3 regions of the Exiguobacterium sp. s145 genome follow, and region 1 is predicted to be linked to each of the others. Evidence: predicted binding sites of a transcription regulator. Region 1 holds the regulator's gene; each other region holds the start of a gene.

The links. The regulator Rex, encoded in region 1, represses fermentation and respiration genes when NADH is low (regulators of the CRP and FNR family bind a similar motif). The targets are predictions, from matches to a motif close to TTGTGAAATATTTCACAA.
Region 2: the regulator Rex is predicted to act here: its motif matches at 4,576-4,593, upstream of KNQ07_RS13940 (formate/nitrite transporter family protein).
Region 3: the regulator Rex is predicted to act here: its motif matches at 4,572-4,589, upstream of KNQ07_RS01110 (cytochrome ubiquinol oxidase subunit I).

What each region holds. Positions count from the first base shown of each region.
Region 1 covers NZ_JACSMV010000004.1:114,945-125,593, reverse strand. Annotated here, with positions in the region: gene KNQ07_RS06435 (hypothetical protein) at 1-26, opposite strand, end outside; gene KNQ07_RS06430 (ABC-F family ATP-binding cassette domain-containing protein) at 26-1,927, opposite strand; gene KNQ07_RS06425 (redox-sensing transcriptional repressor Rex) at 2,084-2,743, shown strand; gene KNQ07_RS06420 (twin-arginine translocase TatA/TatE family subunit) at 2,743-2,946, shown strand; gene tatC (twin-arginine translocase subunit TatC) at 2,954-3,733, shown strand; tRNA gene KNQ07_RS06410 (tRNA-Ala) at 3,842-3,914, shown strand; gene KNQ07_RS06405 (hypothetical protein) at 4,086-4,244, shown strand; gene KNQ07_RS06400 (hypothetical protein) at 4,338-4,787, shown strand; gene KNQ07_RS06395 (hypothetical protein) at 4,802-5,278, shown strand; gene KNQ07_RS06390 (hypothetical protein) at 5,299-5,760, shown strand; gene KNQ07_RS06385 (hypothetical protein) at 5,778-6,254, shown strand; gene KNQ07_RS06380 (hypothetical protein) at 6,277-6,762, shown strand; gene KNQ07_RS06375 (FecCD family ABC transporter permease) at 7,011-8,018, opposite strand; gene KNQ07_RS06370 (FecCD family ABC transporter permease) at 8,015-9,061, opposite strand; gene KNQ07_RS06365 (iron-hydroxamate ABC transporter substrate-binding protein) at 9,086-9,997, opposite strand; gene KNQ07_RS06360 (ABC transporter ATP-binding protein) at 10,001-10,649, opposite strand, start outside.
Region 2 covers NZ_JACSMV010000023.1:19,107-29,755, forward strand. Annotated here, with positions in the region: gene thiM (hydroxyethylthiazole kinase) at 1-357, shown strand, start outside; gene thiE (thiamine phosphate synthase) at 347-985, shown strand; gene KNQ07_RS13915 (hypothetical protein) at 1,000-1,443, shown strand; gene KNQ07_RS13920 (ArsR/SmtB family transcription factor) at 1,604-1,969, shown strand; gene KNQ07_RS13925 (CHASE3 domain-containing protein) at 2,005-2,649, opposite strand; gene KNQ07_RS13930 (YitT family protein) at 2,813-3,682, opposite strand; gene KNQ07_RS13935 (hypothetical protein) at 3,822-4,430, shown strand; gene KNQ07_RS13940 (formate/nitrite transporter family protein) at 4,614-5,450, shown strand; gene KNQ07_RS13945 (hypothetical protein) at 5,531-5,950, opposite strand; gene KNQ07_RS13950 (aminopeptidase) at 6,049-7,272, shown strand; gene murB (UDP-N-acetylmuramate dehydrogenase) at 7,369-8,283, opposite strand; gene KNQ07_RS13960 (GNAT family N-acetyltransferase) at 8,544-9,059, shown strand; gene KNQ07_RS13965 (GNAT family N-acetyltransferase) at 9,089-9,556, shown strand; gene KNQ07_RS13970 (hypothetical protein) at 9,613-9,972, shown strand; gene KNQ07_RS13975 (hypothetical protein) at 10,090-10,649, shown strand, end outside.
Region 3 covers NZ_JACSMV010000001.1:221,699-232,347, forward strand. Annotated here, with positions in the region: gene nadE (ammonia-dependent NAD(+) synthetase) at 1-640, shown strand, start outside; gene KNQ07_RS01090 (protoporphyrinogen/coproporphyrinogen oxidase) at 751-2,031, shown strand; gene KNQ07_RS01095 (disulfide bond formation protein B) at 2,041-2,433, opposite strand; gene KNQ07_RS01100 (transcriptional regulator CcpC) at 2,499-3,389, shown strand; gene KNQ07_RS01105 (N-acetyldiaminopimelate deacetylase) at 3,373-4,485, shown strand; gene KNQ07_RS01110 (cytochrome ubiquinol oxidase subunit I) at 4,707-6,095, shown strand; gene KNQ07_RS01115 (cytochrome d ubiquinol oxidase subunit II) at 6,108-7,130, shown strand; gene KNQ07_RS01120 (potassium channel family protein) at 7,442-8,110, shown strand; gene KNQ07_RS01125 (Cof-type HAD-IIB family hydrolase) at 8,154-8,930, opposite strand; gene KNQ07_RS01130 (DNA-dependent RNA polymerase subunit epsilon) at 9,101-9,319, shown strand; gene rnjA (ribonuclease J1) at 9,316-10,649, shown strand, end outside.

The DNA.
Region 1 (10,649 bases):
TTGATCAGATAACTTTTCGATCGCATCAGTGGAACGACTCCCACTGTTCCATCAGCTCAAGCAAATCGACGTCGATCTGATCACGTTCTGCCGACAGGGCGGTCGCTTTCGGAATATCATTAAAGACTTCCGGTTCACACAACAGCTGTTCGATTTCAACCGACCGGTTCTCCAACCGTTCGATCTCTTGCTCGAGCTGTTCGAGTTGCTGTTTCTTTTTACGTGCTTCTTTTTGGGCTTCCTTGTCAATCGTCTTCGTCGATGCGACTTTGATTGCTTTCGCTTCTTCCGCTTCGAGGCGGGCGATTTCTTCTTTCTCGGCTTTTTTCTCCATGTAATACGAGTAGTCGCCGAGGTAATCGGTCACACCGTCTGAACTCATTTCGATGACACGCGTCGCGACGCGGTCAATGAAGTAGCGGTCATGGGAAACGAACAGCAGGGTCCCTTCGTAGTCGACGAGGGCATTCTCGAGGACCATCTTCGAATCAAGATCCAAGTGGTTCGTCGGCTCATCGAGGACAAGCAGATTCGTTTTGCGTAACTTCAGTTTTGCGAGCGCCAGACGTCCTCGTTCCCCGCCCGATAATTCATGGACGAGTTTGAAGACATCATCACCGCTGAAGAGGAACTGACCAAGCACGGACCGGACTTCCTGTTCGCGCATCAACGGCCATTCGTTCCAGATTTCATCAATGACCCGGTTACGGTCATTGAGTTCCGCCTGCTCCTGATCGTAGTAACCGATTGAGACGCCGGTTCCGAACCGGTACTCTCCGAATAACGGTTTCAGACGGCCGACGAGCACTTTCAGCAGTGTCGACTTGCCGATTCCGTTTGGTCCGACAAGCGCAAGGGACTCCGCACGTTGCAGGCGGAAGGTAATGTTTTTCGAGACGGCTTCTTCGTAGCCGACCGCGAGTTGGTTGACCTGCAGCACATCATTGCCGCTCTGCTTTTCGATTGGGAACGACAGGACCGTACTGCGTTCGTCACCGTCCGGCCGGTCGATCCGGTCGACCTTTTCGAGGCGCTTGCGGACGCTTTGCGCCCGTTTCGTTGTCGTTGCCCGGGCGATGTTGCGCTGGATGAAATCCTGCATCTTCGCGATATCTTCCTGCTGCTGTTCGAACTGTTTCATTTCCTGTTCGTAGAGTGCCGCTTTTTGTTCGAGATACTTTGTATAATTACCGGTAAACTTCCGGGAGACGTTCCGGGACAATTCATAGACGACGTTGACGACTTGGTCGAGGAAATACCGGTCATGGGAAACGATCAGGACAGCGCCGCGGTAACCGGACAAGTAACTTTCAAGCCAGGACAGTGTATCGATGTCCAGGTGATTGGTCGGCTCATCGAGAATCAGCAGTTCCGGTGCCTGCAGCAACATTTTCGCGAGGGCGAGCCGGGTCCGCTGTCCACCAGAAAGCGTCTGAATCCGTCGGGAATAATCGTCCGGATAAAAGCGCATCCCGTGTAAGACGGAGCGGATGTTGGCTTCGAACTGATAGCCGCCGGCTTCCGAGAAGTCGTGTTGCGCTTGATCGTATGTTTTCAGGAGACGGTCATAGGCAGTCGGATCATTTAAAATGTGCTCCATGCCCATTTCAATTTCCATCCGGCGAAGCGCCCGTTCCTGATCCTGCAGATGCTCAAAAACAGTCAGCATCTCGTTCCAAATCGATTCGTTTGATTCAAGTCCGCTGTCCTGCGCAAGATAACCGATCCGGACTTCCTTGCTTTTCATGATCTCGCCCGAGTCATGTGACAGCTCCCCAGCGATGATTTTTAAAAGTGTCGATTTTCCGGCACCATTTCGTCCGACGAGGGCAATCCGGTCCCGTTCCTGTACTTCGAGTTTAATATTGTCTAAAATCGGCTCGACGCCGAATGATTTTGAGAGTTGGTTTACTTGTAAGAGAATCATATCCATCCATCCTTCCACCCTTTAGTCTATCACGAAAAATCCTGCCGAATATAATATTTGTTACTCTATGTGAAGTGGTTTACAATCAAGGGGAGTAGAATTCTTTGCATTGATTTGGGTGCCACGTCAGAACGTGGCCGAAGGGGGAACTGCAGTATGAATGGGCCAGACACAAAAATACCACAAGCAACGGCGAAACGGCTGCCGTTATATTATCGTTTTATCCAGAGTCTTTATAACTCCGGCAAGTTGCGCGTCTCGTCAGCAGAGCTCAGCGAAGCGGTCAAAGTCGACTCCGCGACGATCCGTCGTGACTTTTCCTACTTTGGGGCGTTAGGGAAAAAAGGGTACGGTTATAATGTTCAACATTTGTTAACATTTTTCCGAAAGACACTCAACCAAGACGAGGTCACGAATGTCGCCTTAATCGGGGTCGGACATCTCGGAACAGCGTTTGCAAATTATAACTTTTTAAAGAATAATAGTACTCGTATCGTCATCGCGTTTGACGCCGATGAGGACAAGGTCGGAACGACGACGCAGGACGTTCCGATTTATCATGTGTCAGATATGAAAGAACAAATCAAAGCGAACAATGTCGACGTCGCCATCTTGACGGTACCGTCTCAGTTCGCCCAGTCAGTGGCAGATGAGTTAGTAGAGTATGGTGTGACCGGCATTTTGAACTTTACACCGGCCCGGTTGAATGTACCGGCCCACGTTCGGGTGCATCACATCGATTTGTCAATCGAGCTGCAGTCGCTCGTGTATTTTATGAAGCATTATTCGCAATCAGCTGAAGGAGTGAAATCATAATGGAAAACTTAATCCCGTTAACACTTGGTATTGGACCGGGGAGCATCGCTTTGATTGGTGTCGTCGCCTTAATCATCTTCGGACCGAAGAAATTACCGGAACTCGGCCGCGCTGCCGGACAGACGTTAAAAGAGTTCAAGAGCGCAACGAACGGCATCATGGAAGATGATAAGGACAAAAAGGACGAAATGAAAGAGAAGTGAGTGAATCATGGCGATCGATCAAGAACAGAGTGTGACATCGCACTTAGATGAACTGCGTAAGCGGATCATCTGGTCGCTCATCATTGTAGTGGTCATGTTTATCGCAGCCTTTCCGCTCGTCCGGCCGCTCGTCCGTTTCTTACAGGCCGACTTAAAGGAACTCGGAATTGGGCTGAATGCGTTTAACGTTGTTGATCCACTGATGTTATATCTGAATCTTGCGTTCATCATCGCAATCGTCTTGGCGTCCCCGTTTTGGATGTATCAGCTTTGGGCATTCATCCGTCCCGGTCTGCACGACCAAGAACAAAAAGCGACGTTGACGTATATTCCCGTGACGTTTTTCTTATTCCTTGCGGGTATTTCGTTTTCTTATTTTTGGCTGTTGCCGTTTTTACTCGAAGTATCGACGGAACTCGGGCAAGAGCTTGGGATTGAACAGGTCATCGGCGTCGAGAACTACTTCAGTTTCCTGATACGGTTGACGATTCCGTTCGGTGTGTTGTTCCAGTTGCCGGTCGTGACGATGTTTTTGACACGCCTCGGACTCGTGACGCCGTTCTTCATGCGGAAGAATCGGAAGTATGCATATTTTGCGCTGTTCGTGATTGCGGCGTTGATCTCACCGCCCGATATCACATCGCATTTGATGATTTCTGTTCCGTTGTTCGTGTTATATGAAATCAGCATCATCATCTCAGCACGGACGTACAAAAAAGTGCTGATTCTCGAGCAGGAGGCGGAACTGGAGCGACAGGCGGATCTTATGCGTGAGTTGAACAAATAATAGAAGATTCTCCTTTACCCGCAAGGTGAAGGAGATTTTTTTTGTAAGCGGTCTAATTTTATATTGAAAAAGTGAACAGCAATGGTTATACTCATTATAGAAACACACGGGGGCTTAGCTCAGCTGGGAGAGCGTTTGGCTGGCAGCCAAAAGGTCGTCGGTTCGAGCCCGATAGTCTCCATAATGAAGTAATTCTTCTTTAAAGAAGTATCAAAGCCTTGATTTTTAAGGTCTTTGATACTTTTTTTAGTTGAATAAAATATGTGCATGCGTTTAGAACAATCGAATGGTTTATCGAGTCCTCTAAAGGGGAAATTTCTGAATAGGTTATTTTTCTTGAGGGGGAACTCTTATGAATCCATTTACTACACTCATTGCCTTCATCGTCGGCTGTCTGGTTCTGTATCTCGGAATTCGGGATAAGAATGGTTGGTTGATCGGCGTCGCCATGATTCCGCTCGCCATTGTGGCATACAGTGTCATTTATTTAATCATCCAAGTCTCGGCCTAGAAACTTCTTTTTAGAAGTTTCTTTTTTTTTGAAACATAATTGGTAAAATGTAAGTATATTACATTAAGAAATGATGGGGAGGAACGTGTTGGAATGAATGCTGTGACAGGACAACAGATGGAATTAAAAGAACTCTATCAACAGATGCATCAACGGACGACCGCTAAATTATGGGCTGTCTTGGCACTCTTTTTATTCGCCAGCCAGCTACTCGAACAACCAATCCTTGCTTTGATTATTCCGATTCTCTATTTCATATACGATGTCGTGAGGCAACGCCGCCGTTTTCAAATCGTTGCCCGTCACACCTCAAAAGAAGCAGCAGACCGTCTGTTCCGTCTTCATGTCGGCGTCGGATTGTTTCAGTACGGAGCGCTCGCAGCCTTGATTATTCTGACGGCCAATCGGTCAGGTACGACCTTTTTGCTTGGACTATGTCTTTTCGTCATCCCGTTTTACTGGCTTTGCCGGCGTTTCTTGACGTACCGTTCCAAACAGATTGATCCGACTTATATCAGTGAAACAGAAATCCAGCAGGGATGAAGGAGGAAAGTCAGATGCAAACGGCAAAGGACGAACGGTTACATGAACTGACACTTGCCTATATCGACAAGAGTCAGCTTCAAAAAAACGGCTGGCTGATGGCTGCCGTGGCGGCGACGCTCGGCATTTTTTCGGAAACGATGGATTCCGCCCTTTATTTGGGTCTGTTGCCGCTTGTTTATCTGATTTTTGATCTTCCGTTTCAGCTGGAAAAACGCAGGATTTTAGAACGGTATCTCTCAAAAGACCAGGTTATGACACAATCGATGCTGTGGCTCGGCATTCAGATTGTGTTATATGGCTCATTGCTCATGGTGATACTCGAAACGAGTGATCTGTCCTTATGGAAAATGACGTTTTGGGTCATCCTGATTCTCGCTCCGATTTATTTTGTGACCGATTGGTTGTTTAAAAAAATGGCCCGGTCAGGCGATCCCGACTTCGTCAGTGATCAGGAAGTGCATAAGCACGTGAAGTACTTGGAAGAATGACAGCTAAAGGAGAGAACATCATGCGTACGGCACGGAACGAACGGTTACATGAATTGACGCTGGCTTACATGGAGAAAGACCTGTTAGGAACGAAGTGGTTATGGACAGTTCTACTTTTGATGGGGATCGGGATTTTAATGACATTGTTTGATTCGGTTCTACTGGCGCTGTTGTTTCCGGTTGCTTTCCTTGGATCCAATCTGCGTTATCAAGTCAAAAAACGCCAGATTCTTGAATCGTATATCGGGGAAGAACGGGCAACGAGCTACTGGCGGTTTTGGCTTATCCAAAACGTTGTGTTAACTGTTACGTTTGCCATCCTTTTGATACTGACGGGGAATCAAGCGTTTTGGCAGACGTGGGGATTAATTCTTCTGATTTTAATCCCGATTTACTTAGTGTCGGAACGATGGTTTAAAACCCGTATGCGACGCGATGATTCGGATTTTGTCAGTGATCAGGAAGTATACAAAAATATATGAAACGGGAGACAAACAGGATGAATACATTGCTTGAAAAAAATACACGATTAAATCTGCTGGGACCGCCGCTCAAAAAACTTCAACATCTGACACCGGTTCCGGTTTTGATCCTCGCAGTGATTGGCTGGTTCATTCCGGGTTTTTGGGAAACGGGACTGTTTACGTCGTTTACGATTACCATCCTTTGTTTAGGCGGTATCGTCCGGGAAATCATGCGTCTGCGGATTTTAAAAGAACGTCTGCCGGCTGAGTTGTATCAACAGACCGTTTTGAAAGTCGGTCGCGCCTCGATGCTCGGGTATCTTGTCCCTATCATTTTATTCTATGCAGGAATGATCTTTCCCCAGTATTCAGGTGTTGCGTTCGCCCTGATTCTGTTCTGGGTGTTTGCGATTACAGTATATGTCTCGCGGTTAAACACGCTAGCCAAACAACTCGATCCGGCCTTTGTGACGATGCGGGAAGTCGAACGGTACCGTAAACCGGGAAGCTAATGTGGTGAGAGGAGATTAGGAAATGAATAATATTCAACGGCAACGAACACAAGACTATCTGCGCTTCACGAAACGTGCCCGGCGTGTCCAAACGGTATTTTTTCTACTCGTCTTGGTGATCTTTTTGTTTCTGGCAGATGATTTAAATTTTTCCGAAGCCTCCATGCATTACTTTTTACTGCTTCCGGTCCTCGGCTACCAATGGACCGTCCGCTTGTTGAAGTACCGTTACTTCACGAAACGATTTGACCGGATGGAAGTCTGGGATCATCTCGCCTTGCCGTACATCGTCATTACGATTAGCGAGTTGCTGCTTGTCGTGGCGTCCCAGTTCTTGATTCCGTATGTGTCGCGACCAACGCTGATCGGACCGATTCTTGTCTTTTTACTGTCCGTCTTGTCACTTGATCGTCTCGTCGATTCGCGGATCAAACGACTGGATCCAACGCATCTGTCAGAACGCGAGCTGATTGAAGCAGAAAGGGAAGCGCGACGCGTAAAATATTAAATAATGATGAACCGATACGTAAAAAACAACAGCGGCGAGAGGAAGTTTAACTTCCTCTCGCCGCTGTTGTTTTTTTAGAAATGATTTGATTTACGAGACTCCTGCAGGAAGAAGCGCAAGGCAACTTGCGCTGTCAGAGACAAACAAGACCAGTTTTCCTGTCCAAATGGACAGGAAAACTGGCTTGTGTCTCGCCTGAGGAAAGCGAGTGAAACAAGAAATCATTTCTTGTTGGTTGATCAGTTTTCTTACTTTTTCAGAAGCAGATAAATAAAGTACGGTGCACCAATCAGTGCGACGACGATACCGGCCGGAACACCTTCCGGATCAGCGATGTTTCGTCCGATCGTATCGGCCAAGACGAGCAACCAGCCGCCGATCAACAGCGCAATCGGCAAGAACCATTGATGACGTGGACCGACGAGGGCACGGGCGATATGCGGTGCCATCAAGCCGATGAAGGAAATCCCGCCGGTGACGGAGACAGCGGATGCCGCGAGTGCGACTGCTGTCAGCAACAGTTGAATCCGTTCCTTCTCAATCGCGACCCCGACACCAATCGCGACCGGTTCGTTTAAAGCGAGCAGATTGAGTTTATTGGCTTTATACAGCGTAAACGGAATCAAGACGATCAGCCAGGGCAGCAAGGCGTAGACGAATGTCCAGTCCGTCCCCCAGATGTTACCGGCGAGCCATTTGGCGATGAAGTCGACTTTCTCACGTTTCGTCGATGAGATCAAGATGACCATGATACCGGATAAAGCCATCGAGAAGCCGACGCCGGTCAAAATCAGGCGGATCGGTTGCAAGCCGCGATTCCGGTCGTAAGAAAGCGCGTAAATGGCTACGGCCGTCACTAAAGCACCTAAGAAGGCAGCAACCGGTAATCCGTAGATAAATGAGCCGACATCAACCGGGAAATAGAGGAAGAAAATCGCCACCGCGACACCGGCTCCTGTATTAATCCCGATAATGCCGGGATCGGCCAGTTCATTCCGAGTGATACCTTGCAAAATCGAACCGGACAAGGCGAGCGCCATTCCCGCAAGTAATGTAATGATAATTCGTGGCAGACGGAGCGAGAACAGAACAAAATCTTCTTTGAACGTCCCTTGACCGAATAACGTTGGCAACAGACGGTCATATGAGACGGATGCCGGACCAAGACCGATACTTATAACGATCGTGCCGAGCAATAACACACTTAAAATGAAAAAGATCAAGCGTTGACGGCGACGTAAACGAGTTTCCATCATGAGAATGCGTGACCTCCTTTACGGACAATCAATAAGAAGAACGGTAAACCGAGCATCGAGACGATTGCGACGACCGGTGTCTCGTACGGTGCAAACAGCGTCCGACCGATCGTATCGGCAAGCAGCATGAACGTTGCTCCGAATACAGCCGTCATCGGCAGGATGTAACGGTAATCGGTCCCGACGATCGCACGGACGATATGCGGAATCATCAGCCCGATGAACGCCATGTTGCCGACTAAGGCGACGGCAGCACCGGCAAGCAGGATGACGACGACGTACAAGACAGCTTTGATCCGGGTGATGTTCTGACCAAGACCAAGTGCGACTTCTTCCGACAGACTGAGAATCGTCAACTGACGTGAGAAAATCATCGCAATCACCGTCCCGATGACGATGACCGGCGTGATCGCTTGCAGTTGTCCCCACGTCGTGCCGACGAGTCCGCCTGACGTCCACTGAGAGACGTCCTGGGCAATTTTAAAGTAGATCCCGATTCCTTCCGCAATCGCGTACAAGAAGGCGGAAATCGCCGATCCGGCGAGGACGATCCGGAGCGGGGAGAAGCCGCCTTGACGGGAAGCACCGATTCCGAAAACGAGTGCCGCACCGAGGGCAGCACCGATGAAGCAGGCGAGCATGATGCCGTAATAGTTGATGCCGGGAATGAAGACGATTGCTAAGGCAAGCGCCGCATTGGCACCGGCTGTTAGACCGAGCAGACCGGGATCCGCCAGAGGATTACGTGTCATCGCCTGCATGATGGCACCCGAGACGCCGAGTGCCGCACCGACGAGAATCGCGGCGAGTTCCCGGGGGAGACGAATTTCTTGAATGATTTTGGCTTTATCGTTGAGCGGACCAAACGTCAAGGCGTTCCAGACTTCACGGATTGACGTATCAGCAGCACCAAACGTCATCGAAATCCAAAACATGACGACGAAGAGGACCAGTCCGAATGAAATTTTTAATCCAAAGGGTAGTCGAGCGGATGACACAGGTATCGCCTCCAGTTTGTATGAATCCAAAAAAGGAGGGAGCATTGAGGCTCCCTCCTTTAGTATACGTTACGCGCCAAGGAAACTTTTCTTGAAGAACTCCAGTTGACGTTCCAATGTGAGTGGATCGTTGAAGTAAAATTCTTTTGAATCCACTTCGTAGACTTGCTTGTTCTTAACGGCAGGGATATTTTTGTATGTGTCCGTTTCTGTGAACGAGTTATCCGCTTCTGCTGTCTTGCTGAAGATCAGGTAATCGCCTGCATATTCAGGTAAGACTTCCGGTGATAACGCGTAGTAGCCATCTTTTAACGCCATCTCTGTGACTTTTTTCGGCATTTTCAATTTCATCTCTTGGTAGAGGATTTCTGTGCCGCGGCCCCAGTTGTCGCCGAAGACGTAGAGTTGTTTGTCGAAGCTTTCGATGACAGAAACTGTCGCATCTTCACCGATTTTAGCTTTGATTTCTGTTCCAGCGTCTGCTGCACGTGTTTTGAAGTCTTTGACCCAGTCGCGTGCTTCTTGTTCTTTGTTGAGCAATTTACCGATTTCGATGTGTTGCGTCAAGTAGTCGACTTTGCCGTATGTGTACGTGACAGTTGGTGCGATTTCTTTGAACTTATCGATGTTTTTTGTCGTATCGTATCCGATGATGAGATCCGGCTCGAGTTCGATGACTTTTTCGACGTTTTCTTCTGAGATTTCTTGGACGTCTTTCAGGTCAAATTTCGGATTTGATTTTGACCACGAGTCGACACCGACGAGCGGTACGTCGAGTGCCATGACGTTGCCGGCGAAACCAGCCAGGACGACGACACGTTTTGGATCAGCCGGGACTTCGACGTCACCTTTTTCGGATTTATAGGTAATCGTTTCTTTTTTTGTATCAGCAGACGAGGTCTCTTCTTTTTTCTCCGTGTTGCCACAAGCGGCAATCACAAGCGTTAACAATAAAAGAACCGGTAATAAAAGCTTTTTCATGATTCAGTCTCCCTTAATTAAGTTGTAGGTGACACACATCGGTTTATTCGTGCGCGGATCACGACCGATTTCGGCATCGATATGGAATACATCTTTGAGGACGTCTTTTGAGATGACTTCCTCACACGTTCCGGCTTTGACGACTTCGCCGTGTTTCATGGCGATGATGTAATCGGCGAAACGTGCCGCTTGATTTAAATCGTGTAACACCATCACGATCGTCCGACCTTCTGTCCGGTTGAGTTGTTCGAGTAACTCCAGAACTTCGAGTTGGTGGGCGAGATCGAGGTAGGTCGTCGGTTCATCGAGGAAGATGATGTCCGTTTCCTGCGCAAGGGCCATCGCAATCCAGACCCGTTGCCGTTGACCACCGGATAAAGCGTCGACCGGACGATGTTTGAATGCTATCGTGTCGGTTGCTTCGAGTGCCCAGTCGATGATTTCGTAATCATGTTTCGTCAGACGTCCGAATCCTTTCTGATAGGGAAAGCGACCGTATGAGACAAGCTCTGCGACCGTCAGACCACTTGCGCTTTCCGGTGTCTGGGGCAGGATAGCCATTTTTCGGGCAAGCAGTTTTGTACTTTCCTTGGCAATATCGAGACCATCAAGTAACGCGCGTCCCGATTGATGGGGAATGATCCGGGTCATC
Region 2 (10,649 bases), on a different contig from region 1:
TCACTCGATCTTCAAAGTGTTCACGCCTTCGCTTCCCAGACGAAACAAGTCATCGTCGTCACCGGACCCGTTGATTTTGTGACAGATGGAGTCCGTCAACATCATTTGGACGTCGGAACAAAACGACTCGGCCAAGTGACGGGAACAGGATGTATGACCGCTTCCTTGATTGCGACTTTTTTGGGAGCAGGATACGATCATTTCGACGCAGCTGTATTTGGGACGTACGCCATGGGAAAAGCAGGGGAAACGGCCGGAAATCGTCCTGGTATCGGCAGTTTTCGGACCGGATTGTTTGATGCGGTCAGTCTGATGACAGAGGAAAGTTTGCCGGAGGTGCAGATGAATGGACAGTGAATACTTGATTTATGCAGTGACGGATAGACGTCTGCACCCGCATCTTCCCTTGGAGGATGCTGTCGAAGCAACGATTAAGGGCGGTGCAACGATTGTTCAATTACGGGAAAAAGAGATGTCGGGTAAGAATTTTCTCGAATCAGCCGTTGTACTGAAGGATCTGACTGCCAGTTATAATATTCCGTTGATTATCAATGACCGGATCGATATCGCTTTATTAGTCGAAGCGGGCCTGCATATCGGTCAAGATGATATTCCTTTAACGGAAGCACGTCGATTGTTACCGACGGCGACGATCGGTGTTTCCGTTTCAACGGTCGAACAGGCTGTGGCAGCAGAGCAGGACGGTGCAGATTATTTAGGAGTCGGGTCACTTTTTCCGACGGCGACGAAACAAGATGCGACATTCATGTCACGTGTGACATTAGAGCAAATCAGGAAAGCCGTTCGCATCCCGTTAGTAGGCATCGGTGGAATTAGCGAAACAAATGTATCGTTACTTGATTCTCTCGTAGATGGATATGCCGTGGTGTCCGCTTTGTTTGCCAATCCGGAAATTGAACGAACGACGAAAAAGTTTAAACAGACCGTCGAACAAGTGCGTCAGAGCGTTTCAGACAGGGTATAATCCTTCTAGAGGTGATGGTCGTGAAATGGCAGTCTGTTCGATTTCGAGGACGATGGATTCGATATAAAATCGAACCGCAAATCATTCGAGTCGAAAATCGCGGGAAATATCATTTAGGGGCAGCTCTATTTCCTTTCCCGAATCGTTATTCCTATCAACTGGCGGTCTTATTAAAGAATAAATACCAGCAACAGTATAAACGTTCCTTACTCATTCAAACGAGTTCCATCGCAACGGAAATCTGGGGACACACACATCTGGACATTTTTTACCGGATGCTGCTGCCGCTTCCGTTACCCCGTTTTTTACGGAAACGTTACCAGGAGCGTTTGAAAAGTACAGGTGTGATTGATATCGGTGTACGTGCCGTCGATTCCAATCGTATCGTATGGGATATCGGAAATTTTTTGGGCGGTTGGTTCTTTTATGCCGTCTCAAGACGAAACCGTGACAAATGAACAGGTCTGCTTTCCGCTTTGGATGAACGGGAAGCAGACCTGTTTTGTTTTTCGATGTTCAGTTACCGGATTTAAAGGAGTCAGTCGTTGGAGTCTTGGAGTGATTTCCTTGCAATTCATTTGAAACGATGGTGGAATTAAAGGGAAAGAGGTGATGACTGTGGATGCACCACGTTGTGAAACGATTGCGATTGATCAGGTACGTGCGCAAGAGATTGAGCAAGTCGTCGATACGATTCCGACGACAGATATCGGAAAGTTATTCAAAGTCCTGTCAGATGCCACGCGTCTGCGGATTGCTTACGCCTTAACGGTAGAAGAGGAACTTTGCGTCTGTGATGTCTCGGCTTCGGTAGATTGCTCGATTGCAACAGCTTCTCACCATCTCCGCACCTTGCTGAAACAAGGTTTGGTGAAATATAGAAAAGAAGGTAAGGTCGTCTACTACTCGTTGGACGATCACCATGTCTCATCGCTCGTCCATCTGGCCATGGAGCATGTAAACGAGGGGAAAGCGTCCTCATAAGTCTGCTCCATCACAAAAACAAACACGCATCGTTCTTACGGACGGTACGTGTTTGTTTTGTTTTCGAGAATTGGTTTGGACCGGTGAAATAAAATAATGGTCGTTGCGATTAACAAAAAAGCTAAAATGGATAAGCTGAAGCACATCCGTTTATATTCTGCCGTCATTTCAGTAGTCAATTCCAGTTTTTGCTCCAGATCACGATATAATTTGTCTTTGATCTGCGACAGATCTTCAAGAATTGTTTGAGTCGTTTGAGTCGTTTGTTTCGCCAACTTTTTCGCACGTTGCGGATGATCTGTTTCGTAGACGGTAAACACCTCTTGAATCTCTTCTTCCCACGCATTGTTGCGTGACAATAAATCTTTTACTGCCCCGGGGGTCTGATTGGAGGAATTCAGTAATCGTCGTAAATCATGAACTTTAGAGGTGGAAAAATAGTATTGTTCGATGTAACGATCATCTTCGTATAATAGCAGTCCCCGAACAGCATTCGCCCGGTCGCGATTATGCTCTATCAGTTGGTCCACTTGTTTAATCATTGGAATGTCCTGTGTATGCATCTCTGCCGTCAGCTTCGAAATCGTACGATACCCGCTGAGAGCGTAGAGGAGGGGGATCGAGGCAAACAGGCTGACGACTAGAATAAGGATGATGCGGTGACGCCATAATTGATTCATACAATTCGTCCTTTTTTTTACAAAACGTAATGTCATTAGCTTAACCACTATTTCCCAAAAAGTGAAGGATTCTTCAGAAAAATGTGGAACATTTTCTTTGGATTCGCGTATTATACACAAAAAAACCGCTACAACGAGTGTAGCGGCGACAGAATTAAGGCTATTAAAAAGAATAGGAATGCTCTTTATAGTTACCGAAGACCGTGTGAATTTCAGAAAATGTAACAAAGGCATTTGATTCGACGGAGGAAACAATTTCCTGAAGCTTAAGAATTTCATTGTTCTGAACAACGACATAGACCATCTTTTTCGTTCGTTTCGAATATCCGCCGCGGGCATCGAGAATCGTTACACCGCGCCCAAGTTCTTTTGTAATGACATCATTGATTTCATCGGCTTTTTCACAAATGATGATACATTGTTTAGAAGCAGAGTAAAAACTGTATACTGTCTGAAGTGCTTTTGCTCGAACGAAACTCATGATTAAAGCATACATGACATGTTTTAAATCAAACACGAACCAGACAAGTACATAGATGACTAAATCCTGCATTAAAAAAATACGCGGAAGCGGCCAATTGTGGAAGCGGGCATAAAAGAACTTTCCAAGAATATCAAGACCGCCAGTCGAGGCGCCACCAAAGAAGATTAAAGCCATTGCCAAACCGGAGACAAGTCCGGCAAAAATGGAAGCGACCAGTGGATCATTTAAAGATTCCGGAACGATTTGAGTCGGAATCCAGTCAATCAGGAATGATGAAGCCAAGACGATGAGACCGGATAAAAACATAAAACGTTTTCTCAAAAAACGAAATCCTAGTAAAAAAAGTGGAATATTCAAGACCAGTTGTGTCAAGCCGATTGGCGTGTGGAATAATTCCTGAACAATAAGTGTGATTCCCATGATTCCGCCGGATCCGATATCATTCGGCGATAAGAGAAGACTGATGTACAACGAGTACAGCAACGTCCCGATCAAGAGGAAACCGATTTTCTCTGTACGTTTTTTCTTTGCGGGCTGTTTAGTTTTCATGTTGATTGATGAGTAATCTCATGCTCCTCCTCCATAAAGTATCTGCCTGCAAGAGTACGCTGATATGAGGATTAATTCAACCCCTGTTTTGAAAAAAGAACAATCAAACCATCTGTTTTTCAGAAAGGAGACCATTTTTTTGAAAAAAATCATACTGGTCATTCTCTGCATTGGACTCGGATTATCGGCAGGATCATGGTTTGTTCTGAATTTACAGCAGCCACCGGAAGAAGAGCGTTTTAAGGATGGTCAGGTGATTGCGCGTCATGTCGGGATATCGGTTTCCAATACGGCTGCGATTGAAGAGCTAGTTAAGCAGTTGCCATTTTCCGAAGCGTTGACTGCTGTATCGATAGAGGGGACGTCCGTGAAGATGACATACGAACCGGCCGGAAAAGAACAGGCGGACTGGACAGGCAGTAATGAAAAGACGATCCGGTCTGCTGGCACTTCTTTTCTCGAGAGCCGATTATCCAAGCTGATCATGCATCATACATTAGCACTTTTTTTAAGTGTCTCTGATTTATCTGAACTTCAAATCCGTTACACCGACACAGTTTCTGACGTCACGTTTGAGACGGACCGACAACGGATTGAAGACTATACACCGCGGGATATTGAACGGGCTACTTCTTCCGCAACCAGATTTAACCGCGTCGTTGTCGAAGACTATGTACTGGTCGAATCCAGACGGTCGGTATTCTTTAAAAAATTTGAGGATGCGTTGCAAATCCTTCCTTCAAACTAGTTGTATTCACCAAGAAAAGGCACTTTTCACAAACTTGACACAATGGTATCGTTTACATCCTGCTCTTTTAATAAAACGTTAAATAGTGTCTATTCATGACTTGAACATCTTATAAGATGGAAGTATGATAATAAATGAACAGACATTGTGAAGTGTTGAACAAAAGAAAGCGGGGTTTCTACAATGAATGAAGTAGAAGCATTAGAAGGGTTAAGAAAAAAAGCTGTCAAATCGACACAAATGCTACGGATGCGTCCGCTGGAATATTTGGTTCGAGCGATGTTAGCTGGAGTATTCATTGGTTTTGCCATCATATTTACACTCAAAGCAATCAACGGTTTATATTTAAATGAATCACCGGTTACGACGCTTGTCGGTGGATTGACATTCGGTGTCGCACTCGTCTTGATCGTCTACGGCGGAGCAGAATTGTTTACCGGAAACACCATGTATTTCACGACGTCGACCATGCGTGGTTTTACTTCGAAAATGGATACATTGAAAGTATGGACACTATGTTTTATCGGAAACGGTCTTGGTGGACTTGCCTTCGCCTTACTCTTTTCACAGACAGGAATTATCCAGGAGCTCGGAATGGAGAACTGGTTGTTTGCTGTTTCCGAAACGAAAATTCATCATACGACATGGGAGATCTTCACACGAGCCATCTTCTGTAACTGGATGGTCTGTCTAGCGATTTTCATTCCGAAAAATATGAAAAACGAACTGGCACAAATCATGATGATGATGATTTTAGTTGCTGTGTTCTTTGCCTCCGGTTTTGATCACGTCATTGCCAACATGGCCTTGTTCTCACTGGCTTTAGTCGTTCCGCATCCGGAAGCGATTTCCTTTGCCGGTGCGATCCATAACCTGGTTCCGGCATTGCTTGGAAACATCATCGGCGGAGCATTGTTCATGGGGATGGTTTACACATGGCTTAATAAATCAAAGCTGGAAGTAGAACAGTCAAACGAACAGGCAGCGACAATCAACATCGCTTCCAAACAAAAAGCTTAAAAATCGTTAAGGACGTCGTTATAAAAACAAAAAAGAAGGATTCGATGAAAAATCGGATCCTTCTTTTTTGATGTCTGTCATTATTCGAGATGTTGAAAACGATCGACATCTGCTGCTAGTTCTTCATAAATGGCTTCGACGATTTGAGCATCATCGAACAGGCCTAAAATATTTTCATCGGACAGGGCATCAACCGGAGACGTGAAGTACAAAACGGCCGTCAATAAAAGTTGTTCCTGTTCTGGTTGCATTTCGAAACGTTTGTTGTACAAAGCACGTAACATCTCGAGCAACTGCTTGAGCTGGAAGTAAAGAACAAGTTCTGCTTCGCGTTCGACATCCGAGCCGTCCTCAGAGGCAAGATCTGTCGTCAATCGGGCTAATCCGAGTTCCCCTTGAATCAATAAGTCTTCTTGCGCTTTTGCATTTCCGACCGCGTTTAACGCTTGGCGGTGAAAATAGGTGTAAGCGGATTTAAAATCGCCTGGTGTAAATTCCATCATCAACACTCCTTCTGTATCTCTAGTTTCACCTTATTTCTTGCAAAATTGCAACTATTTCGTGAAAATAAGAGTAATAGTTGAAAGGGGATTACATAATGCCGACTCAAGAACAATTAAAAAAATATGCCGCACTTGCGGTACGTACAGGAATTAACCTGCAAGCCGGTCAGCAACTCGAAATTCGGGCGGGGATTGAAAATGCACCGCTAGTCCGTGAAATCACACGCGTTGCCTACGAAGTGGGCGCTTCGAATGTCTACGTCCAATGGTCAGATGACGAAATGACGAAAATCCGTTACTTCGACGCACCGGAAGATTCATTTGATGCGTTCCCGGACTGGCTGAAAGCCCGCTTTGATCAGTTGGCAGAAGAAAAAACAGCCTTCCTGTCCGTTGTCAGTGAAGATCCTGACTTATTAAACGGCGTCGAATCCAGCCGGATTGCCCGGGCGAATAAAGCTGCAGGGGTGGCATTGGCAAATTGGCGTAAGTTCGTCATGAGCGATAACGTCAGCTGGTGCGTCATAGCCGCGCCGTCAGATGCCTGGGCGGCAAAGGTATTCCCAGACTCGGAACACGCTGTAGAAGACCTGTGGGAAGCTATCTTGAAGGCGACACGTGTCGATCAGGACAATCCGGTCGCGGCGTGGGAGCAACATGATGCGAACCTGCGGACGAAAGCAACCTTCCTGACAGAAAAGAAATACAACAAGTTGCATTATTCAGCACCCGGAACGGAACTGACGATTGAACTGCCGGAGCGTCACGTCTGGTTAGGTGGCGGCGGACCAAACGCGGATGGTGTTGACTTCATCGCCAATCTGCCGACGGAAGAAGTATTTACGTTACCGAAGAAAACAGGCGTCAACGGTCATGTTTCGAGCACGAAACCGCTCAGCTACAGCGGGAATCTGATTGATGAATTCACATTATGGTTTGAAGACGGAAAAATCGTCAAAGCCGAGGCAAAACAGGGGCAGGCAGCGCTTGACGAACTCATCTCATTGGATGAAGGCGCCCGTTATCTCGGAGAAGTGGCCCTCGTACCTCACCACTCACCGATTTCAGATTCGGGTATCTTGTTCTACAATACGTTATTTGACGAAAATGCTTCGTGTCACTTGGCAATCGGTCGTGCGTATTCAACATGTCTCGAAAACGGTCCGAGTTTATCAAATGAAGAATTGGCGGCACAAGGCGCAAACGATTCAATGACACACGTCGATTTCATGATCGGTTCAGGTCAGATGTCGATTGACGGTGAGTTGTCTGACGGGACACGCGAACCATTGATGCGTGACGGAAACTGGGCAATCTAATGCAGGAATTTTGACGGAAAGAAAAACAAGGGAGCACCCGGGCAGAATTAACATGCCGCGGTGCTCCCTTGTTTAGTTCGATGGGATGAACAGGAATCAAGCTTCTTCGCCGATGATTTTTACTTCCGGCTCCAGTAAGATACCGAACTTTTCCTGGACGGTTTCCTGAACGTGGCGGATGAGCGAGATGTAGTCGGTCGCTGTGGCATCCTTGATATTGACAATGAAACCAGCGTGTTTTTGTGACACTTCCGCGCCACCGATTCGTGCACCTTGCAAGCCGCTGTCTTGAATCAGTTTACCGGCAAAATATCCTTCCGGACGTTTGAAGACACTCCCGCATGAAGGATACTCGAGAGGTTGTTTCGTCTCACGTTTATGCGTCAGATCGTCCATCATTTCCTTGATTAAAGCAGGTTCGCCTTCTGTTAATGAAAAACGTCCTTCGAGAATGATGTACTCTTTTTTCGAAAAACAGCTTGTCCGGTACCCGAGCTCAAGTTCTTCGTGTGAGATGTTTAACAGCTCACCTTTACGTGTCAAGACCGTTGCACTGTGGAGGCAGTCTTTTACTTCTCCGCCATAGGCACCGGCATTCATGATGAGTGCGCCGCCAATCGTTCCCGGGATACCGCAGGCAAACTCAAGACCGCTTAAGGCGTGGTCGTAGGCGATACGTGAAGCCTGGATGATGGCCGCACCGCTCTGCGCGATCAGTTCATGTCCTTCAACCGAAATATCCGTTAATTTTTCAAAGGATAAAACGATGCCGCGGATACCGCCGTCGCGGACAACGAGATTCGAACCGTTTCCAAGCATCGTCAACGGGAGGTCATGTTCATAGGCATACCGGACAGCGAATGCAGTTTCTTCGTATGTCGACGGGATGAGGAATAAATCTGCCAGTCCACCCATCTTGGTGTACGTATGGTTTTTTAAGGGTTCATTAATTAAAACAGCTTCTTTTGCAATACCTTCATATAATCCAGCTAATAATTGCTCAGTCATCATGTCTCAGTCCTTTTTCATAAATTCCATTCAGCCAAAAAACGCTCAAAATATATTTTACACTAATTCCGTGATTGATGTTTAGCATACTGTTCCCAAAATACAGAGTTGACAGATAAAAAGCAAGCTGTTCGTGAAGAATGTAATCGAATCAACATGTAGATGTTGTTTTCTTTTTATAAAAAATGAGCGGATTGTGAATGAATAAAAGTAAAAAAGGGAAAATTAAAGAAACGACTGTCATCCGGAAAGAGGGGATTTAAATGGAAAGTGAACGACTGGAAATGCGACCGTTCGTAGAAGAGGATTTTACGTTTTATAAAACCCTTGTTCAAAATGAGCAGGTCATGCGTTACATCAACGGCGGTGTCGTCTTAGACGAGGATAAGGCGCGGAGTTGGTTTGAGCGTCAACTGGATCGCTACAAGGATGAGCGGCAAACCGGATTTTTATTGTTAATCAAAAAAGAGACGAATGAACCGATTGGATTTGCCGGACTGCTTTTACAAACAGTCGATGGAATCGAGGAACTCGAAGTCGGCTACTGGTTGACGCCGATTCATTGGAAAGTGGGATATGGCCGGGAAGCAGCCAAACGACTGATGCGCGAAGCATTCGAGCGGGGACATGACCGTCTCATTTCCATCATTCATCCGGAAAATCATTCTTCGCAAAATGTTGCGCGGGCGAATGGGTTACAATGGGAAAAAGACACGTTGTTCAACGGAATTCCGGTCGTTATCTATTCCTGCCGGTTGTCCCGATTGTTCAGAGGTTGAATTTAGAAGCCAAGAGGAGCGAATCAGGTATGTATCAGACAAAGTGGATGGGGTTCAATGAGTTGGATAATACAAGCTTGTATCAATTATTGAAATTAAGAACAGATATATTTGTCGTGGAGCAGAATTGTCCGTACCCGGAACTCGATAACCGTGATCAAGATGCCCTGCATGGTCTCGCATATGACGGCGAACGTTTGATTGGTTGCCTGCGCATTTTGCCGAGGAAGTCGTCAGGCGCCGTTGCAATCGGTCGGGTAGCGGTCCAAACGGATTACCGGTCAAACGGCGTAGCAAGAAAACTGTTGAACGAAGCGATTACTCACATCGAGAAGCAAGGGGAATCATTGATTGATCTCCAGGCTCAGGCACATTTGAAACGGTTTTACGGTTCCTTTGGTTTTAAAGAAACGTCCGATGTCTATTTAGAGGACGGAATTCCTCATCTAGACATGCAAATGAACTTGGGGGAAGATTCAAAAAGACTTCAGGAATAGGACGTACGAACCGATGAAGAGAGCAGGAAGAACTTTGTCTGGAGGTGAGTCAGTCATTGAAAAAAGTACTGGTCATTCTCGCGTTAAGTTTGATTGGCGTATTGTCGTTTGCTGTCGGAATTTCCTACGCTGAACTTCAAAGTAGTCAACGCAGTGCAGAAGAACAGTTGACGAAGATGTTGCAGACACAGCACAACATCGATAAAACGTCACTACTGGAAGTGAAGGCTTCTTTTTCCATTCAACATCGTCAAGTGATTAAAGTACGTTTGCGCGGTGAACCGGCAATTACTTATGAATTCATTCAGCCTAAACAACAGATTGAATACAGCGGCTCGGTTGGAACCAGTGTTGAAAAAACCGGAAAACAGGATGAAGCATTCCGGAATTCACATCTCCAGTTAAGTAAAAAATAAAAATCTTGGTGCTTCTTTCTCCATAAAGAAGCTGCCAAGATTTTTTTTGAGCCTTTCAAGACGATTCAATATTGCGTACACTACGAAGAGAGACATCATGCAGGGGGACAATAATTTATGAAAAGATTTGTTAAAAACGAAGCCATCGCTCCGGCGCTGAATGCTTTTCTTACACTTGAGAACGAAGCCTTTCAAACATATAATCAATTGCTGACAGCACAGGAGCGGCAAGCTTTGAATTTTGTCGGACGGGCCGTCGCGCTTCAATCGGACAAACATCTCGCGTTAGCTCTTGAGACGAAACAGCCGTTGATTGAGATGGACCGTTTACTGATGAAATTGACGGAAATCGAGCAGGGCGCGCTGCTGTTTCGACAGTTGCTTGCATCCGGTCTCGATCTGAATCAACTTATCACAGTCGAAGGTCACCGGTCGCTTGTCAGACAGCCGTTATCTTTTCCTGTAGGCTTGTATACAGTCTATGACCACGTCTTGTTTCAACTTGCCGTCGATTCGGGGTTGGACCTAAACTACACAACGACATTGCAACGGAGTGACCGTTTTCTTGAAACGGATGAAATCAATACCCTGGACATCGTGTTGTTGTTGACGCATGAGCAGGCACCGGATGAACAGAGTCTTCCGTTGTTTCAACATCCGGCGACAGTCGGTCTGGC
Region 3 (10,649 bases), on a different contig from region 1:
CGCGGTTGAGGAGTTACGCAGTGAGACGAATCGCGATTATCAATTCTACGCTGTACGATTACCGTATGGTCAACAACAAGACGAGTCGGATGCCCAGCTTGCCCTGTCCTTCATCCGTCCGGATCATGCGTTACGCGTGGACATCAAGCCGGCCGTCGCTGCTTCCATGGCTTCTTTTGAACAAGCGACAGGAGACGTCTTGTCTGATTTTAGTAAAGGAAATACAAAAGCGCGGGAACGGATGAAAGTACAGTATGATATAGCGGCCCATTACGGCTGTCTCGTCGTCGGAACCGATCATGCAGCTGAATTCGTGACCGGGTTTTATACGAAACACGGAGACGGTGCTTGTGATTTGACGCCATTGACCGGTTTGAACAAGCGACAGGGAAAACAACTGTTGCGTCAATTACAGGCACCTGAAGGACTGATTGAAAAGGTACCGACAGCAGATTTAGAAGATAACCAGCCGGGGTTGCCGGATGAACAAGCACTCGGCATGACGTACAATGAAATCGATGACTACTTGGAGGGGAAAACCATCTCCGCTGAAAGTCAGGCTAAACTCGAAGCTCAGTATAAACGGGTTGGCCATAAACACCATATGCCGGTTTCACCCCTGGATACGTGGTGGAAATAAGGAATGACCTGCAGACGACAGCTGAAAGTGCTGTCGTTTTTTTCGTCTAAAAAGCGGGAAAAGAGTTAAAACAAACCATTGAGTAAGAGAGCCTGACTGGAGGGAACAGAATGGAATCGATAGCAGTCGTCGGTGGTGGACTGGCAGGGTTATCCGTTGCTGCCTTGCTTGCGAAACAAGGGAAACAGGTACAACTTTATGATGCCGCGATGTTAGGCGGCAGAGCGACCTCACAACGCATTAAAGGCTATACATTCAATTACGGGGCGCATGCGATATACGGGCGTGATCAGTCCGTCTTAAAGACAATCATAAAAAATCTGAAATTAGAGATTACCTGGCTGGACTTTTCTTCGGCAAAAGCAAAATATGAATTTTCCGGTCATTTAACGGCTGCTCCCGCCAATGCAATCGGTCTCTTAAAAACAGAAGTGATAGGCGGAACGGATAAACTTCGTTTCACATGGGAAGTCGTGAAAACCGTTCTCCGGCTTGAAAAAGGGGAGCCGGAGTTGTCAATTGGTCAATGGTTGATACGGGAAAAAACGGAGGAAGATGTGTCCCGTCTGATGCTTGATCTGGCCTCCAGCAATTTTTTTACGACCGAACCGGAAAACATTCCGTCAGTCGTCTATTTTGACTATTACCGCAAACTCTTTCGGACACGAAAGCCGGTCTCCTATATCGCCGGAGGATGGCAAGTTTTAATTGATGAACTGGAACGGGTCATCCAAGAACAAGGCGGAACCATCCATCGGAAAACTAAAATCACGGCGATTGAAGAATATGAACAAGGATATCAGTTACGTGACCGGAAAAAGACCGAATGGATTGTGAACCGGGTTGTCCTGGCGCTTCCTCCCCGGGATATGCGGAAACTGGCATTGCCGGCATCCGTTCAATCCTTCATCGAACCATTTGCGCAGTACGAACCGGTGGAAGTCCTCGTATATGATGTCGGGATCAGTCCATACCTCAAAACACCGTTTTCATATGTGTACGACCGTACACATCAACTGTTCGTAACGGATCTATCCCATTACGATCCGAGTATCGCGCCGAAAGATGGTCAAGTCTTACAGGTTGTTGCTTATCTTGCCCACCCAGAAGTCGGAAATCCGGATTATCTGGCGGAAAAGGTCCAACACATTCACCGGCTCCTTGATCAACATTATCCGACATGGCAGGAACGTCTCGTCGTCGAGCGGACAATGAAACGGGCAATCGTTCAAGAAATCAAATGGAAAATGGGCCAAAGCGGATTACCTAATTTTATGCAGGACGGACCAAAGGAGACGATGGCGTTTGTCGGGGATTGGTGTGAAGGAGAAGGGCAGTTATCGGAATTATCCTTCTCGAGCGCGTTGAACGTGGCAGCGACTTGGAAATAAAAAAAACGCTCATTGAGCGTTTTTTTTATTTGGATAAAAGGCGAGGATGACCAAAAGCGTAAATGCAATCAAACTCATCATCGGAATCGTCAGGAAGCCAAAATAATTGACCCATTTGATGAGACAACCATTTGTACAGAGCGCTTCGCCATCCGGTAATCGTTCGAGTACGACGTGGTAGGCCGCGACTGCGAACCCGAGTAATGTATACAAGCGAAGGAAAAATCCGTCGACCGGGCGATTGCGGAACAAGGATACGAGCAGATAGATGGCGGTCGTATACATGAACAGACGTTGCCACCAACATAATGGACAAGGAATGAATCCCCGGACCTCACTGAAATACAGACTGCCTAAAGTAGCGACCGTTGAGACGATCAACATAAAATGATACCGTGACATATGTACCTTCCTTTCTAACGTGTTAAACTAATGCCATCTTATATCATGAGGAGTCGAATCATACATTGCAAGTGTCGGAAATGGAAATGTTGATTACGTTGTCAGAAGAATTGAACATGAGACGGGCAGCCGAACGTCTTTTTGTATCGCAGCCTGCCCTCAGCCAACGTTTGGTCGCAATCGAGCGGCGCTGGGCAACCAAGCTGTTCATTCGTTCATCCCGTGGGCTGAGTATTACTCCGCAAGGCGAAAAAGTCATCGGTCTCGCCAAGGAGATGAACCGGAAAGAACTGGAGCTTAAAAGTGAATTGACGGCAGAAGAGGGAGCCGTTTACGGGACACTTCGGATTGCAGTCGCGTCCATTATGGGACAATACTGGCTTCCCCGTGTTCTGAAACGATTTGTCGAACGGTATCCGCATGTCCGTGTCCAATTGGTCACAGGGTGGTCAAGTGAAATGATGCGTCATATGCTGGAAGAACATTTTCACATCGGCATCATCCGCGGAAATCCCGATTGGAAAGGCGTGAAGGAACGGCTGTTTTCCGATCCGCTGTATTTAGTCGACAGTGAACTGACGTCGTTGGAACAGTTGCGGAAGACAGAACGTCCTTTTATCCAGTTCAAGAGCGATTCGACCTATTATCAGGAAATTTTAGAATGGTGGCAGGATCGTTTTTCGAGTCCGCCGGCCCGGACGCTCGTCGTCGACCAGATTGAAACGTGTAAACAGATGGCACTTCACGGGATTGGTTTTGCCATCTTGCCGGAATCGACGATCCATGAAGCGAGTGAAGTGATGCAGATTCCGCTCAAAACGTCATCCGGTAAAATTTTAAAGCGGGACACGTGGATTCTATCAACGGAGTCGATGCTTGAATTAAAACAAGTCCAAGCGTTTTGGGACATTGTCAAAGAAGAAGGAGGAAGTCAGTCAGATGGAATACGCAATTGAAATGCGCCGAGAACTTCATAAAATACCGGAACCTGGTTTTAAGGAGTTTAAAACGCAAGCATTTATCCTTGATCAAATCCGATCATACCCGGAAGATCGGGTCAGTTACGATACATTCGAAACAGGAGTATTTGTCCGTGTGAAAGGATTAACCGGAAATCGGACGATTGGATACCGGGCGGATATCGACGGATTACCGATTGAAGAAGCAACGGGACTGCCATTTTGTTCCGAGCATCCGGGGTTCATGCACGCCTGCGGCCATGATGTGCATGCATCAATTGCCCTCGGTCTGTTACGCCGAATCGTTGAACTGCCGGTCATGGATGATGTCGTTTTCCTGTTCCAACCAGCTGAAGAAGGTCCGGGTGGGGCAGAACCGATGATTAAAAGTCCGCTGTTTGAAAAATATCGTCCGAGTGAGATGTATGGTCTGCATGTCGCACCGGAGTATCCGGTCGGAACGATTGCCAGCCGTCCGGGTGTCTTGTTTGCGAGTGCACGGGAAGTTCATATCACGATTTATGGACAGAGCGGTCATGCTGCGTTCCCCCATTTGACGATTGATACAGTCGTTGCGCAGGCAGCGTTAATCATGCAGCTGCAGACGATTGTCAGCCGCTCGATCAATCCAATGAACTGCAGTGTCATCACGATCGGGAAAGTAGATGCAGGAATTCGGGAGAATGTCATTGCCGGTCGGGCGTTACTCGACGGAACGATGCGGGCGCTTAACGGAACAGATATGGAAAAGTTAGAGCAACGTGTCCGGGATATCATCCGCGGCATCGAAGCTTCATTCGGCGTCAAAATCGATCTGCAGTTCGGAAATCGGTATTATGAAGTCGTCAACGATCAACGCGTCGTTGATAAATTCTCATCCTTCGTCAAAATGAATGCGAATTACATTGAGTGTGATGCTGCCATGACGGGAGAAGATTTTGGTTTCATGTTAAAAGAAATTCCCGGCATGATGTTTTGGCTCGGGGTGAATAATGCAACATCCGGATTACATCAACCGACCTTGAATCCGGACGAAGAAGCCATCCCCTTCGTCATCAATTTACTGGATCATTATTTCCGCGAATACGTCTAAATAAAAGACGTGACAATCGGCCCTTTATTCATGAAAAAATGGATAAAGGGCTTTCATTTTATAGAAGAGAACAGTTTTCGAACGTTTTGTGAAATAAATCACGAGTATATGTGAACAATTTGTTACATCAAACATTTAAAACAGACACAAATGATTATGTTCTCTATGATACGGATATAAACAATATATAGAAGTACGTCTAGAAAGAGGGGGCTATACACATGTTCAATGATCCAGTCATGCTCAGTCGATTATTGACAGGGCTCACATTAGCATTCCACATCATCTTTGCGACGATTGGGGTAGGGGTTCCATTGATGGTACTCGCAGCTGAGTACATCGGTATTAAACGAAAAGATTCAGACTATATTCTTTTGGCACGTCGCTGGACGCGCGGTTATATCGTAACTGTAGCGGTAGGTGTCGTAACAGGAACAGCGATTGGTCTACAATTGTCGCTCTTATGGCCTTCCTTGATGCAAGTAGCCGGTCAAACGATTGCCTTACCGTTGTTCATGGAAACTTTCGCCTTCTTCTTTGAAGCGATTTTCCTCGGTATTTATCTCTACACATGGGACCGGTTTAAAAATCCATGGTTACACTGGTTAATCGGGATTCCCGTCGTCATCGGGGCGACATTATCTGCTTTCTTCATCACGACGGTCAACTCATTCATGAACTCGCCGGAAGGATTCAAAATCGTTAACGGAACGTTGACGCAAATCGAACCGTTGAAAGCGATGTTCAACACGGCGACACCAACGAAAGCAACGCACGTCATCGTATCCGCTTACTTGACGGTTGCCTTCATCTTGGCAGCAATCGCAGCGTTTCATCTGTTGCGCAAGAAAACTTTGTCGGCGGCAGAAACGGCTTATCACAAAAAAGCACTTCGCTTAACCGTCATGGCCGGCTTAATCTTTGCCTTCTCGACAGCATTGGTCGGTGATTTCTCCGGGAAATACCTGGCGAAATACCAACCTGAAAAACTCGCAGCGGCAGAATGGCATTTTGAAACGACAAACGAAGCCGAATTGATTTTCGGTGGTATTTTGGATGAACAGGCGGACGGCAGCTATGAAATTAAAGGTGCTGTCAAGATTCCGTATGCTTTATCCATTCTCGCAGGGGGAGCACCGGATACAGAGGTCATCGGTTTGAATGAATTCGCCAAAGAAGATCAGGCACCTCTGTTTGTCCACTATTTCTTCGATATCATGGTATCGATTGGCATGTACCTGGCTGCCATCTCAGCCTTGTTCATCTTGGCATTCCGACTCAAAAAGTTGAACCCGTACAACAAATGGTTACTGCGCGGTATTTTCATCGGTGGACCGCTTGCCATCGTCTCGATCGAAGCAGGATGGATGTATGCGGAAATCGGACGTCAGCCTTGGACGCTCTATGGTATTATGAGAACGGCTGATGCAGCGACGACTTCGACGGCTGTCGGACCGATGTTGATTTTATTCAGTTTACTTTATCTGTTGCTCGGAACGATTTGTACAGTCGTCTTGCTCCGGATGTTTAAAAATAATCCAGTCGGCAAAGAACTCGCGGACGATCATCACACACGTGGTGAAGCGATGTTTGCGGACGACAACAAATAAGGAGGGAACGAGTTGGACATTCAAACACTTGGAATAACCGTACTTTGGACGTTCCTTTATGGATATCTCATCGTTGCCTCAATTGACTTCGGTGCCGGTTTTTACGCGTTTTATTCAAAATATACGAAACGGGATCATCTGACGAACCGTTTGATTCTCCGTTATCTTTCTCCGGTCTGGGAAGTGACGAACGTCTTCTTCGTCTTCTTCTTCGTCGGACTTGTCGGATTCTTTCCGGATACGGCATATTATTACGGAACAGCTTTACTTGTTCCGGCTTCGATCGTGTTGGTATTGATTGCAATTCGCGGTAGCTTTTACGCATTTGCCAACTATGGTTCGAACGACAGCATGTTCTATACGTTCTTATACGGTGCGACAGGATTGCTGATTCCGGCAGCGATGTCGACGACACTGACAATCAGTCAGGGCGGTTTTATCCGGAAAACAAATGAGACAGTCGAATTCCTTGGGACGAAGCTGTTCACGAACTTTTATTCTTGGACGGTCGTTGCGCTTGCCATCGTATCGGTTCTTTATATCAGCGCGATGTTCCTGTTGTTCTATGCGGATAAAGCAAAGGATGAGAATGCAACACCATTGATTCGGAAATGGGCATTGTTCTGGAGTATTCCGACAATTGTTGTCTGTGCATTAGTCTTCTTCGGACTGAAGAATCAGGCAGCGTGGCATTATGAAAATATTTTAAACGGCAACTGGTGGTGGTTCGCAGCAAGTTTCCTATTCTTCTGCGTTGCTGTCACACTTGTTTACTTGAAGAAAAACTACGGGATTGCTTTCATCGCCGTGATGGCGCAATACGGTGTTGCCTGGTTCGGATACGGATACACACACCTTCCGTACATTCTTTATCCCTACATCGATATCAATAAAGCGGTCGTTAACGAAACGATGGCTACGGCACTTGTCGTCGTCTTCATCTTCGGACTGATGTTATTGATCCCTGCACTGTATTTGATTTTACGGTTGTTCCTGTTTGACAACGATTATGTCAGCGGGAAAAAAGCAAAATAAGTAGAACGTCTATCACGTAATCAGTTCGAGGCTGACTCAAAAGTCGGTTTCTCCAAAGAAAAGGGCGGCAGATTCAATTCTGCCGCTCTTTTCTCGTTTAATGTAGAACTCACGTACTTACGAGACTCCTACAGGAAATGGCGTGAAAGATCAAATGATTTCTTTTGAAGTCGACCCCTTTTTTTGATTAGATTTGTCGGTCGTTTTAAGGTGGGGAGAACCGAAAACTGTATTGTAAAAGCGTTCATAGTAATTTAGAAGTGAATCGGGTACACTACTACATGAAGCAGAAATGTGAAGGAGAGTTGAACATGAATGGAGAGTTTGCGGTAATCGGTTTAGGGCGTTTCGGGGGATCGATTGTTCGAGAGTTGTCGAAAAACGGATATGATGTTTTGGCGATTGATTCGGATGAAGAACGTGTGAATGAATATATGGGGATTGCGACGCATTCCGTCATTGCAGATACGACGGATGAGAACGTTCTAAAGAGTCTCGGAATCCGTAATTTTGATCATGTCATCGTTGCGATCGGGGAAAACATCCAAGCATCGATTTTGACGACTTTAATTTTAAAAGAACTGGGTGTCCAGTCGATTACGGTCAAGGCGACGAATGATTACCATGAAAAAGTGTTGCGTAAAATTGGTGCGGACTTCATCGTCCACCCCGAGCGGGACATGGGGGTCCGGATTGCCAACGGATTGATGAGTTCGAATATTTTAGATTATCTCGATTTATCACAAGAGTTCTCGATTGTCGAAATCAAAGTCAGTGACCGGATGGCGAACCAGACTTTGATTGATCTGGATTTACGAAGCAAGTACGGTGCGAACGTTGTTGCCATCAAGCGGGGCGAGAACGTCATGATTTCCTTACAAGCGGATGAATTGATTGAAAAAGGGGATTACCTCGTCGTCATTGGAGAAAACGATGACTTGGACCGCTTGGAGCGCGCCATTCATAAAGTGAAAAATTAATATCAAAAAAGGCTGAGGAATGATTCCTCGGCCTTTTGAGTAGTTAAATGAGTTGAAATTCCTTGAGACCGTGTTCGATGCCGTCTTCGAGAATATGTTTAGTGACGAAATCGGCGGCTGCTTTTGTTTCTGCAAGACCATTGCCCATCGCGATGCCGGTTCCGACATAACGCAACATTTCTAAATCATTTAACGCATCTCCGAAAGCAAACGTATCTTCGCGCCGGATATTGGTCAGCTTCAGAAATTGTTTGATGCCGTCCGCTTTGGATGAACCGACATTAATGACGTCCATTGCGTTCGGATGCCAGCGGATGAAGTCGAAGGCCTGATAGTTCTGAGTGTACTCGGCTTCTTCTTCAGCAGTACAATAGACAAGCGTCTGGAAGACATCATGTGTCGTAAACGCCTGGTCATTAAAAGCCGGTAAAGGAATATCCAGTTCGCCAAGTGACTCTTGGACTAACTGATCCGACGGTTTCGTTGAAAACCCCTGTGTTTCACCTAGATAAACAAGCGTATGACCATTTTTATGGGCCCGCTCTGTCAAATGCTTAAGATTTGCAATCGGTTGCGGACGTCTGTAAATGACCTCGTTCTGATGCACGACGATTTGACCATTGTACCCAATGATCGTATCGATATTGAGTAATTCGCGGACACCGGATAACATCGCCGGACCGCGTCCGGTTGCGATAGCTACATAGACACCATTTGCTTGTAATTGTTTAATTGCCTGTTTGGTCGACTCGGGAACAAAATGACCATCGTGAAGTAAGGTTCCATCGATATCGAAAAAGACGACTTTCTGATTTGCCATGGTTTCACCTTCTCTTTTTAATTGACTGTTCAGCCGGATACATGTGGAATTATAGCACAGCGTTAACGTTTACGCCGACCTTGGATTAGGAATAGGATGAAAAAATAGTAGGATATCGTGTATACTAATCTAAGGACAAAAAACAATGGACTGATAAGGAGTTGCTAAACATGATTTTTAAAGTATTTTATCAACCGCTTCGTTCAGAAGCCCCGGTACGGGAACGGACAGAAGTGATGTATGTTGAGGGAGAGAACATTCGTGAAGTGCGAACAGCGATTGACCACCTCATCAAAGAAATTAACGTCGAATTCATCCGTGAGTTAAGCGGCGAATTCCTTGAATATGAAAAACTAAGCCCAGACTATAAGGTTGAAACGTTCGCATGAAGTTCGTTAAAAACCATCAAGCAGCCGTTTTCGCACTCGGCGGCTTAGGAGAGATCGGGAAGAACACATACGTCGTTCAATTTCAGGATGAGATTATCGTCATCGATGCCGGTGTCATGTTCCCTGAAGATGAACTGCTTGGAATCGACTATGTCATTCCAGATTACACATACTTGATCAAAAACAAGGACAAGGTAAAAGGTGTCTTCATCACTCACGGTCACGAAGACCACATCGGGGGATTGCCGTTTTTACTCAAACAAGTCAACTTACCGATTTATGCCGGAAAGATTGCACTTGGTCTCATTAAAGTAAAACTCGAAGAACACGGTTTATTGCGGACGGCCGAGTTGCATGAAATTGATGAAGATTCAATCATCAAATTCCGGAAGACGAGTATTTCATTTTTCCGGACGACTCACTCGATTCCAAACTCGTTCGGAGTTGTCGTCAAGACACCACAAGGTAACATCGTCCATACCGGCGACTTTAAGTTCGATTTTACACCCGTCGGAGAACCGGCTGATTTAACAAAAATGGCGGAACTCGGCAAGGAAGGTGTTCTCTGTCTATTGTCTGACTCGACGAATGCCGAGATTGAAGGCTTTACGATGAGTGAACGTGTCGTCGGAGATACGATTTCAAACATCTTCCGTAAAGCAGAGGGGCGGATCATCTTCGCGACTTTTGCCTCGAACATCTATCGCTTGCAACAAGTCGTCAATGCATCAGTCGAAGCCGGACGCAAAATCGTCGTCTTCGGTCGGAGCATGGATAAAGTCATGATGATTGGTCAGGAGCTTGATTTCATCAAAGCACCAAAGGGCACAATCATTGAACCGAACGAGATGAAACGGTACAAGTCAAATGAACTGACGATTCTTTGTACAGGTTCGCAAGGGGAGCCGATGGCAGCCCTTAGCCGGATCGCCAACGGAACACACCGTCAGATTTCCATCATTCCGGATGATTTGGTCATCTTCTCGTCTTCTCCGATTCCAGGAAACGTTGTTTCCGTCGGGAAAACGATTAACCAATTGTATAAAGCCGGTGCAGATGTCATGTACGGTAAATTGAATGACATCCATACATCAGGTCACGGCAGCCAACAGGAACAGTTGTTGATGCTCCGTCTCTTGCAACCTAAATACTTCATGCCAATCCACGGAGAGTACCGCATGTTGAAAAAACACATGTCACTTGCGATGGATGCCGGTGTGCCGGAAGAAAACTGTTTCGTCATGGACAACGGTGAAGTTCTGGCACTCGATGCCAATGCAGCCGCCATTACTGGTAAAATCCAAGCGAATGCCGTCTATGTAGATGGAAA